2 regions of the Rahnella sp. BIGb0236 genome follow, and region 1 is predicted to be linked to the other one. Evidence: predicted binding sites of a transcription regulator. Region 1 holds the regulator's gene; the other holds the start of a gene.
The links. The regulator Fur, encoded in region 1, represses iron uptake genes when iron is present. The targets are predictions, from matches to a motif close to ATAATAATGAGAACNACTATCAA.

Region 2: sodA (superoxide dismutase [Mn]) is a predicted target of Fur. The motif match lies at 3,658-3,680, and genes of this name have one in related genera.

What each region holds. Positions count from the first base shown of each region.
Region 1 covers NZ_SOAO01000002.1:366,870-372,789, forward strand. The annotation lists gene ybfF (esterase) at 1-528, shown strand, start outside; gene ybfE (LexA regulated protein) at 791-1,072, shown strand; gene EDF78_RS05215 (methyl-accepting chemotaxis protein) at 1,148-2,812, opposite strand; gene fldA (flavodoxin FldA) at 3,234-3,761, shown strand; gene fur (ferric iron uptake transcriptional regulator) at 4,075-4,530, shown strand; gene chiQ (ChiQ/YbfN family lipoprotein) at 4,661-4,996, opposite strand; gene EDF78_RS05235 (OprD family outer membrane porin) at 5,010-5,920, opposite strand, start outside.
Region 2 covers NZ_SOAO01000004.1:96,019-101,938, reverse strand. The annotation lists gene fdnG (formate dehydrogenase-N subunit alpha) at 1-2,562, opposite strand, end outside; gene fdhD (formate dehydrogenase accessory sulfurtransferase FdhD) at 2,708-3,550, shown strand; gene sodA (superoxide dismutase [Mn]) at 3,759-4,379, shown strand; gene EDF78_RS10160 (methyl-accepting chemotaxis protein) at 4,648-5,920, shown strand, end outside.

The DNA.
Region 1 (5,920 bases):
CAAAAAATCATCGTTATCGGTCACTCAATGGGCGGAAAAGCGGCAATGGCGCTGACGGCGCTGATCCCTGATCGCATCGAAAGGCTGATCGCCATTGATGTCGCGCCGGTGGATTACCACGTGCGCCGTCATGATGAGATTTTTGCGGCAATTAACGCGGTAACCGACGCCGGACTCCGCGACCGCACCTCAGCCACTGAGTGTATGCGTGAGTATATAAAGGAAGACGGCGTGATCCAGTTCCTGCTGAAATCGTTCCAGCAGGGAGAATGGCGTTTCAACGTGCCGGTGCTGCTGAGTGAATACGACACCATTACCGGCTGGGAAGAGGTGCCACCGTGGGATCATCCGGCGCTGTTTATCCGTGGCGGTTTATCGCCGTATGTGCAGGATGAATATCGCGATGCGATTGCCCGCCAGTTCCCGCAGGCCAAAGCGCATGTGGTGGCGGGAGCGGGTCATTGGGTGCACGCCGAAAAACCCGATGCGGTGCTGCGCGCTGTGCATCGTTTCATCGATGCAGCCTGAGGTTTAACATCCTGGGGATAAATTGTGCAAAAAGTCTGCACAACTTAGGAAGTTATCATGAAATCAGGGCAATCAGGCGTTGTGAACCCCAGGCGCGCCAGTGTATGATTGCGCGCTATAATTTTGCCACCCCGTTTTACTCACTGTGAGTCGCGGGGGGTAAATTGGGTCAGGGTTTCTTAGCCCGAAATGTGTGAAACGCTCGTCAGGAACCGGCTTGCCGTTTTCCGATGTAAAAACTTCCCTGGTTGTACCGCTACCTATGGCAAAAGAACAACTGGATCGCACGACGATTGATCTGTTCGCAGATGACCGCCGTCCTGGGCGTCCAAAAACAAATCCGCTATCCCGTGATGAACAGCTCAGGATCAATAAGCGCAACCAGTTACGCCGCGATAAAGCGAGCGGCCTGCGTCGCGTGGAGCTGAAAATGAACGCCGATGCTGTTGATATGCTCAATAAGCTGGCAGAAGAACGCAATATCAGTCGTAGCGAATTGATTGAAGAGATGCTGCTGTCGCATCTTAACGGTCATGAAGGCTGATTGAAAACGGGTAACCCTCTCAGGCTACCCGTTTGTTTTTTCTTAACTATTCCACGCTAACGCTTTTCTTTCCCCTCAGAACGTTTCCCAGTTTTCAGCACTTTTCGCCGAAAGCATGCCGGTATCCGGACGCAATAATGGCGCAGAAATTGACTTCGCCGGACGCGATCCGACGCTGGTCACGCTGTCTTTCAGCTTGAACGTGGCGACAGCGTTGTTCAGCAATGACGCCTGTTCTTCCAGTGAAACCGCAGCCTGCGATGCCTGTTCCACCAGCGCGGCGTTCTGCTGCGTCACGCTGTCCATTTCAGTGACGGCCACCGCCACCTGGCTGATGCCTTTGCTTTGTTCATCAGACGCAGACGCGATTTCCGCCATGATATCGGTGACGTGCGTAATGGAACGCACCACTTCATTCATGGTCTGACCGGCGTTTTCAACCAGCCGCGAACCGCTGTCGACGCGGGAAACCGATTCGCTGATCAGCTGCTCGATTTCCTTCGCCGCCTGCGCACTGCGCTGTGCCAGATTGCGCACTTCGCTGGCGACCACCGCAAAACCCCGTCCCTGCTCGCCCGCACGCGCGGCTTCGACCGCGGCGTTCAGCGCCAGAATGTTGGTCTGGAAAGCGATGCTGTTAATGACCGACGTGATTTCGGCAATTTTCTTCGAGCTGCCGGAGATGTCTTTCATGGTGCTGACCACATCCGCGACGATATTCCCGCCGCGCTGCGCGGTACCGGAGGCTTCAATCACCAGCTGGCTGGCGTGATGCGCGTTATCGGCATTGTGTTTCACGGTAGCGGTCAGTTCTTCCATGCTGGCGGCGGTTTCTTCCAGCGCCGAGGCCTGTTCTTCTGTACGGGAAGACAGATCGTTGTTACCGGCTGAAATCTCTGACGCGCCCTGATAAATGTGGTTGGTACAGTTACGGATGGTTTGGACGGTATTCACCAGACTCAGCTGCATTAAGTTCAGCAACGGGATCAGCTTACCGGCACAGTTTTTACCGAACTCTTCCAGATAATGCGTCAGGTCGCCGCTGGCGATCACCGCGAAATGGTCGCGGATTTGATCCAGTGGTCTCACCAGCGCCATCACCAGATAACGGTCGGTCAGGAGTAAAATCACCAGCCCGATACCAAACGCCGTCAGCAAAATCACTTTGCCGATGGAGGTCAGATGGGTCGATTGACGTTGCGCCGCATCGAAATCAACGGCGATCTGGCCGCTGACGTTTTCCATGGACGCGCCAAAGCTGCGGCTCAGCGCAGGGACGGTTGAATTGGCGAGCTGGTTATAAGTCCCGATATCCTTGCTGCTCGCGGCGGCAAATAACGGCGTGACGCCCTGGGTGATCAGGTTGTCCCAGTTAGTGCTCAGTTCCTGAACGGCGGCTTCTTCCAGACCTGGATGCGGCGCTGTTTTAAAACTGGCCAGCGCCTGCGTCAGTCCGTCGAGGGATTGTTTCGCGGTATCAAAAATTTCCGGCCCTTTTGATGGGTCGGCCTGAAGCTGTGCGACGGCGCGGCTCAGGCGCGTCACGGTACGAAAATACTGATCATTACCTTTGTTGATCAGCGCCATATTGTTGACCAGCTCGGTACTGTTTTTGGTATTTTGCGTCAGCGTGTCAAGTGAGGAGACGGTGTAAAGGGAAACACCGGCCCACATGACGCAGAAGATGCCAAGAATCGTTAATAATGCGGCCCTGATGGTGATATTTTTTAAAAACTGCACGATATGCCTCTCTCGAAACAGGACTGTTTCTGGTCTGAGGATTGACGGGGATGCGGAGAATCAAGACAGGTAACCAGCAGGCAAGTGCCCCAGGACATGTTTGAACACCTCTCCGGGCATCGATTTCTTTATTATGTTGAGATTGCTCTCGCATCATCTATCGGCGGGATGTGCTCGAAATTTAGTATTGTGTCGACTTATTTCTCAACTTTGCTTTTAACCTCAATAAGTTTGAGGTTTATTGGCGGTTTTGGAAAACACACAAAGGCGATAACACTTTAAAATATTGCCCGATAAACTTATTTCCCAGTCAAGAAGGCGGCCGGAAGCATATTCTCCGCCTCGCGAGTTTGCTATCATCTGCATTATTATTGCCTGCGATGCAGGGCACTTCATTTAGAACAAGAGGTTAGGTAATCTTATGGCCGTTGTAGGTATCTTCTTTGGATCCGATACAGGTAACACCGAAAACATCGCAAAAATGATCCAGAAGCAATTGGGTAAAGATGTTGCAGAGGTGCATGACATTGCGAAGAGCAGCAAAGAGGATCTGGAAAAATTCGATATTTTGCTGATCGGCATTCCAACCTGGTATTACGGTGAAGCGCAGTGTGACTGGGACGACTTTTTCCCAACGCTGGAAGAGATAGATTTCGAAGGTAAGTTGGTCGCGCTGTTTGGTTGTGGCGATCAGGAAGACTATGCCGAATATTTCTGCGATGCACTGGGTACCGTGCGCGACATCATTGAGCCACGCGGCGCGGTGATTGTCGGTCACTGGCCAACCGAAGGTTACCACTTCGAAGCATCCAAAGGCCTGGCAGACGATAAGCACTTCATTGGGCTGGCAATTGACGAAGACCGTCAGCCAGAACTGACCAACGAACGTGTTGATGCCTGGGTAAAACAGATCACAGAAGAACTCAGCCTTTCTGAAATTATTGGCTAAAAACCCTGTTGGCCCTGAGGATTTATTCTACAATTGAAGGGCCAAACTATTACTGAAATTAACAATTTAACTGCTACAAAATTGTAACTTTCAGTCGTATCAAGGTACACTGAGTTCATCTGTTTTTTCTATCGATCAAGTCGTTGCATTCCAAATGTGACCGGCACTTTGTGATCTTTATTAACAGGCTGTCGTTGACGAGAATTGGCACATTTGCGTTAAACGAAGAGACTATACGAATAATTTTGTGCCGCCGATGCCACAGGCTGCATGCCTCAACTTGATTAGCACATAGTAACAGGACTGAATCCGCATGACTGACAACAACACCGCACTGAAGAAAGCCGGCTTAAAAGTCACGCTTCCGCGCCTCAAAATCCTGGAAGTGCTGCAAGCGCCGGAAGGTCATCACGTTAGTGCGGAAGATCTTTACAAGCAACTGATTGATATGGGTGAAGAAATTGGCCTGGCGACGGTTTACCGCGTTCTGAACCAGTTTGACGACGCCGGTATTGTCACCCGTCATAACTTCGAAGGCGGCAAGTCCGTATTCGAACTGACCCAGCAACATCACCATGACCACCTGATCTGTCTGGATTGTGGCCGTGTGATTGAATTCCGTGACGAATATATTGAAGGTCGTCAGCGTGAGATTGCTAAGAAACATGGCATCAAACTGACCAACCACAGTCTGTATTTGTACGGCCACTGTGAAGCAGGCGACTGCCGTGAAGATGACTCTTTGCATAACGATAAACCTGCGCTGTAATCTGCACGGGCTTTGACTAAATTAACCGCTGAAAAGCGGTTTTTTTATGTCTGCAATCTGGCAGAGGGCAGAGGCAAAAAACCCCGGCAAGCCGGGGTTTTGATTTCTGCATCCGTGTTCTGGTGTTGAGTTACTTTTCCGGTGCGTTATTCGCTCTGATTTCCTGCCAGATTTTCCCGCAATCGGCGGCAAAGGCCTGACCGTTTCCGGTTTTACGGGCGGTAAGGCAGCGCTGATAATCCACCACGCGCACTGTCTCCTGTTCTGCAAATTGCTGGTGTGCTTTTTCCTGTTTCAGCTTGTTGAGCATCACCTGACAGGATGCCAGTTTGTCCGCATCGCCTTCCGCCGTATTAATACAGGTCCGGTAATCTTCCCGCGTTTTGGAGATTTCTGCCTGATCAGCGGTAGGTGCACAACCGGCCAGAAGCACGGACGACATCACAATCATCAGTAATTTATTCATCGACATAACGACCTCAGAAAATAGTGAATGGAGCGATGACAATGAATTTCACGTCTTTTTCATCCTGGAATATGTTGCCGTACCCGCCACTCCAGCTCGGAAGATCAGAGTGGTTGTCGTATTGGGTGTAATGCAGTTTGAACAGCGTCCCTTTGGCGCGCCCTTCCTGAATGGTATACAGCGCATCCAGACTCCAGGCGCTTTCTTTCAGGCGCTGGCTCTGATCGTAGGCCGCATTGGTGCTCGGTTTGGCATCCCACGCATAGACGTACGAACCACCGACCGCGAAGCCCGGCAGATCCCATTTCGCCAGATCATAAAGCACGCCGGCATACACGGCTTTCTCACCGTTGGCGTTGAAGTCAGAACGGTTATCCCACCACACGTCAAGACGACCGTTTGAAGAGGAATAGGTCGGGGTCATACGTTGCAGGAAGTAACCCTGATTCCCTTCGGCCTTCACCATCGTCCCTTCCAGACGCCAGTTAAACTGACCGGTGGTATAGCCGAAAGTCAGCGCCTGCAGCCATGCCAGTCCGTCATACAGACTGTTCGGATCATTCTTGTCACTGATGCGATCTTCTGCACCATAGAACTGATAGCTGGTGGTCAGCGGATTGCCCATCAGATCAATTTTGTAAGAGGCCTTGGCAAAGTACTGGTCAACATAACTTTCAGCCTGACCAAATGCGCCTTCCAGCACGAAATCATTTTTAAAATCGTATTTCGCCCCGACCGAGTGAAGATAAGAAACGCCGGTCTTTTTGTCATTCTGGCGGAAATCATCCATTTCCAGATGCCACGGGGATTTGTATTCGTCGGTCCACATGTAGGAGAAGCTCAACTCACCCGGATCACCGAAATCATGTTTATATCCGGCTTCCGCACCGCGATAGGTTCCCGGCATAAAGCTCCAGTGTGGCG
Region 2 (5,920 bases), on a different contig from region 1:
TTCGATCGGTTCGTAATGCTCAGGGAACGGGCCGTCCGCCATTTTGTCGGTCGCGAATAAACGCCCGACGCCTTCCTGTTGCATGATGAACGGTCCGACGCCGGAACCCGGTGCAGCAGCGCTGTAATCCGGGACATCAAAACCAATCCATTTCGCGCCATCCCAGCGGATGATTTCGCGTTTTGGATCCCACGGCTGACCCTGCGGGTCGGCGGAGGCGCGGTTATACAGAATGCGGCGGTTGAGCGGCCAGCACCATGCCCAGCCGGACGTACAGCCCAGACCGGACGGATCGGCGTTATCGCGGCGCGCCATCTGGTTACCGGCTTCGGTCCAGCTACCGGCGTAAATCCAGCAGAAACTGGCGGTGGTGCCGTCGTTTTTCAGATGGGCAAAGGTCGACAACTGCTGACCTTTTTTCGCCAGCAGATTGCCCTGATCGTCATGAATGTCGGCCAGGGCTTTACCGTTGGCTTCGCGGGCAATTTCTTCCGGCAGCGGGTCGAGCGGATCCTGATAATCCCACGCCATATTCATTACCGGCAGCGGATTGGCACCGCCTTCCTGCTGATACAGCTCGCGCAGTTTCATAAACAGACGGGCGATGATTTTGCCGTCGTGCAGCGCCTCACCCGGCGGCTCAGACGCCTGGAAGTGCCATTGCAGCCAGCGGCCGGAGTTCACAATCGAACCATTTTCTTCCGCAAAACAGGAAGACGGCAGGCGGAACACTTCGGTCTGAATATCGGCGGTCTGCACGTCGTTCATCGCGCCGTGGTTCTGCCAGAAGTTCGAGGATTCGGTCACCAGCGGGTCGATCACCACCATGTATTTGAGTTTCGAAAGCGCGCGCGAGGATTTGTTTTTGTCCGGGAAAGCCGCCAGCGGGTTGAAGCCCTGCACGATATACCCGTTCAGTTTGCCTTCGGTCATCAGCTCGGCCTGTTGCAGCACGTCGTAGCTTTTATCCCATTTTGGCAGCCAGTCAAAGCCCCAGTCGTTTTCCGCCGTGGCGTGATCGCCCCAGAAGCTTTTCATCATACTGACGAAGAAATTCGGCGTGTTTTTCCAGAAATTGACCTGCCCGTCCACCAGCGGTGCCGGCGTGATCTGTTGCAGATAATCGGCGAAATTCGTCTGTTTTTCCGATGGCAACGGCATATAGCCCGGCAGGTTCAGCGACAGCAAACCGAGGTCGGTGTAACCCTGAATATTGGAGTGACCGCGCAGTGCATTGACGCCGCCGCCCGGCATCCCGATGTTGCCGAGCAGCAACTGGATCATCGCCGCACAGCGGATGATTTGCGCGCCGCCGGTGTGGTGCGTCCAGCCCAGCGCATAGAGGATGGTCGAGGTTTTATCGCGCGCGCAGGTTTCCGCCAGAATCGAGCTTATCAGCAGAAAATCTTCTTTCGAGGTGCCGCACAGGCGCTCAACCAGTTCCGGCGTGTAACGGGAAACATGCTCTTTCAGCAGATTCCACACACAGCGCGGGTCCTGTAAGGTTTTATCCTGTTTCGCGAAGCCTTTTTCATCGAGCTGATAGTGCCAGCTTTCTTTGTTGTAGGATTTTTTCGCCGCATCGAAACCGCTGAACAATCCGTCATTAAATTCGTAGTCTTCACGCACCAGCAGGCTGGCGTTGGTGTATTCCCGGACGTATTCAGTCTGAATTTTATTGTGGGTGATCAGATAGTTGATCATGCCGAGCAGGAAGGCGGTGTCCGAACCGGCGCGGATGGGCGCATAGATATCGGCCACGGCGGCGCTGCGGTTAAAGCGCGGATCGACGACGATGACTTTGGCGTTATTTTTGGTTTTGGCCTCAATCACCCATTTGAATCCGACCGGATGCGCTTCTGCCGCATTTCCGCCCATAATTAAAATGACGTTGGCGTTTTTAATATCGACCCAGTTGTTGGTCATCGCGCCGCGACCAAAGGTCGGGGCCAGTGCCGCCACGGTCGGGCCGTGACACAGCCGCGCCTGACAGTCGATCGCCACCATGCCCAGTGCGCGGGTAAATTTCTGATCCAGCAGACCGGTTTCGTTGCTGGCCGCCGACGAGCACAGCATGCCGGTGGTCAGCCAGCGGTTTACGGTGACGTTGTTTTCATTTTTCTCGACGAAATTGGCGTCGCGGTCATCTTTCATCAGGCGGGCGATACGGGAAATCGCCTCATCCCAGGAGATACGCTGCCATTTGTCAGAGCCGGGCGCGCGGTATTCCGGATATCTCAGACGGCCTTCACTGTGGATGTAATCCAGCACGCCTGCGCCTTTCGGGCACAACGAGCCACGACTGACCGGATGATCGGCGTCACCCTCTACGTGGAAGATATTTTCAGTGACGTTTTTCGCGCCGTCGCCCTGGCTGTAAATCAGCATGCCGCACCCGACGGAACAGTACGTGCAGTTGTTGCGGGTTTCACGGGAGCGAAGCAGTTTGTATTGGCGGGTTTCCGCCAGCGCCATTGTCGGAGTGAATCCTAATAATGCCGCTGTGGTGCCGGCCATACCGCCAGCACATATTTTGAATAATTGTCTTCTGCTGACTTGCATGAAAGACTCCTTCCCATCATTTGTTAACACATTGCTTTTCAAATTGCCGCTTTCACGAACAAACCCGGAAGCGGTAAAATTAAGGCCTAAAGTCCTGACAGTTTGTACGGCTTATGTAGCCGGAATGTTTATAAGGTTATTGCCAATGGATGTCCATCAAGTAAAAGAACTGGGCGAAAAAGATGACAAAAAAGTGACTCAGATCATCGGAGCGAGCCAAAAACCGGTGATGCAGCGCGCTCATCTCAATGAGCCTGAAGATGACTGGATTGCTCAGGAAGTCCCCGTTGCGCTGGTCTATAACGGGATTTCGCATGTGGTAATGATGGCGTCCCCGAAGGATCTGCAAGCCTTTGCGCTGGGCTTTTCGCTGTCAGAAGGGATTATTGAATCCGCCAGTGATATTTACGGGATGGAAGTGACACCAAACTGTAACGGGATTGAAGTTAATATCGAGCTGTCGAGCCGCCGTTTCGCCGGGCTGAAAGAGCGCCGCCGCGCCATGGCTGGCCGCACCGGTTGCGGCGTCTGCGGTATCGAGCAGTTAGGTGATCTGTTCCGCCCGCTCGCGCCGCTGCCGTTCACCCAGATTTTTGAACTGGCGAATCTGGATAAGGCACTGCATCAGCTGAAATCCGTGCAGGAAATCGGCCAGCTCACCGGCTGCACGCACGCCGCCGCGTGGATCACGCCGGAAGGTGAACTGACTGGCGGCTGCGAAGACGTGGGCCGTCACGTGGCGCTGGATAAAATGCTGGGTGTGCGGGCAAAACAACACGACTGGAAAGCCGGCGCCGCGCTGGTCTCGAGCCGCGCCAGCTATGAAATGGTGCAGAAAGCCGCGATGTGCGGCATCGAAATTTTGTTCGCCGTCTCCGCCGCCACCACGCTCGCGGTAGACGTTGCCGAAAAATGTAACCTGACGCTGGTCGGTTTCAGCAAACCGGGACGGGCAACGGTGTATACGCATCCGCAGCGGTTGCGCTGACCGGCTAAGCACCGCGTGCCTTTAGACAATTTAGGATTGTTTGTGATTATCTGGTTCTAAGCCCCGTATAACAGAGGCTTACAGGGCATGGCAGAAAGCGTGGAGCATAGATAATCATTTTCAATATCATTTAATTAACTATAATGATCCGACTGATTACGCGGTGCTCACAATGAAAGTGCCGCCCTACACTATGGAGACGATGAACATGAGTTATTCACTGCCATCACTGCCTTACGCATACGACGCACTCGAACCGCATTTCGACAAAGAAACGATGGAAATCCATCACACTAAACACCACCAGACTTACGTGAACAACGCGAACGCTGCGCTGGAAAGCCTGCCGGAACTGGCTGCACTGCCGGTTGAAGAACTGATCACCAAACTGGATCAGGTTCCTGCAGACAAGAAAGTTGTTCTGCGTAACAACGCAGGCGGCCACGCTAACCACAGCCTGTTCTGGAAAGGCCTGAAAACCGGCACCACCCTGCAGGGCGAACTGAAATCTGCGATTGAACGCGATTTCGGCAGCGTTGACGCTTTCAAAGAAGCGTTTGAGAAAGCAGCTGCAACCCGTTTCGGTTCAGGCTGGGCATGGCTGGTACTGAAAGATGGCAAACTGGCCGTTGTTTCTACCGCTAACCAGGACAGCCCGCTGATGGGCGAAGCGATTTCTGGTGCTTCCGGTTACCCGCTGCTGGGTCTGGATGTGTGGGAACACGCTTACTACCTGAAATATCAGAACAAACGCCCTGACTACATCAAAGCCTTCTGGGCCGTTGTAAACTGGGACGAAGCAGCAAAACGTCTGGCTGAAGCGAAGTAATTTCGCGCTGCCGCCCGTAACGGGCAAGATGTTTTCGCGTATGGCGGGTCGGTGACCCGCCTTTTTTATGTCCTGAATTTGTTCGCCTGATCACTGTTATACAGAGAATTATCCTCCCGATTTTCATCATTTTCAGACCCCGCTCGCATTAATCAAAAATACGCCACACATCCTATAAAGTTTATGAAACAGCCTACCGATAGATTGTTCACAAAGGCGTCACAAAACCGCATGTCTATTTAAAAGGGATGTTTGACGGAGAATGATTATGAGCAACGGATCGGGTCTTTCGCAGTGGATGAATAATCTTAAGGTCGGTACCAAACTGGGTCTGGGTTTCGGACTGGTGCTGATCATCGCCGCCATCATCACTGCGGCGGGAATGATTAAATTTAACGACATCAGCCAGCGTGCTGAAAAAGTCGATTTCAGTAATCAGATGAATGCGTTACTCAACGATGCCCGTCTCAGCCGGACGCTGTATCAGCTTAATTATGACCCGGCGTATCTCAAACAGAATCAGGACAAAATTACCGAACTGTCGCAGCTGATCGCTCAATCCAAAGACAAACTGGAATGGGATGCCGCCAGTCAGGCGAATCTTGATCAGGTGCCGGTAAAAATTCATGAATATCAGCAGGCGCAGGCCGCATTTAAAAAAGCGGTCGATCGCAAAGATGCAGTGCGGGCCAGCTGGAATCTTTCCGAAACCGAAGCCGTGGTAACGCGTTTGCAGGATCAGTTGCGCGTGGAAGATGCTGAGCCTTCCATTCGCCTGTCACTGGCCGAAGTGATTCAGAAGCTGATCAGCGTGCGTTACAACGTGCGTGGCCTGTTGCTGAGCATCAACAAAGAATCCGAAGCCAAACTGCTGAAGTCCATTGACGACACACAGGCCAACGCTCAAAAACTGAATGCCCTGTTACTGCCGAACCAGCAGGCGACGCTGGCTCCGCTGATGTCGGCGCTCGCGACCTATAAAAGCCACGTTGTCGCTTATATGCCCGCCTATGAAGATGAGCAGAAGAACTCGCAACTGCTGTCGGTGAAAGCCACAGAGATGAACACGCTGGTGGCGAAAATCTTCCAAAACGAACTGGCTAACACCCATAAAGACATCAGCAATGCGCAGATGATCATGATGGTGATTACGCTGATCGTGATGCTGGTGGGGATCATTATTGCCTGGCGTATCACCCGCCAGATTGCCCAGCCACTGCGTGATACGCTGAAAACGGCGGAGGCGATTGCACAAGGCGATCTGACCGTTGCGCATCCGACCACCCGTCGCGATGAGCTGGGTATGCTGATGAATGCGGTTTCCGCGATGAGTCAGAATCTCAGTACCATGATTTATGAAATCCGCTCCGGCGTTTCGCAGGTTTCCCACGCGGCAGCCGAAATCGCCGCCGGGAATACTGACCTCTCCTCACGCACCGAACAGCAGGCTGCGGCCGTTGAAGAAACCGCCGCCAGCATGGAAGAGTTAAGCGCGACGGTGAAACAGAATGCCGATAACGCTCATCACGCCAGCAAACTGG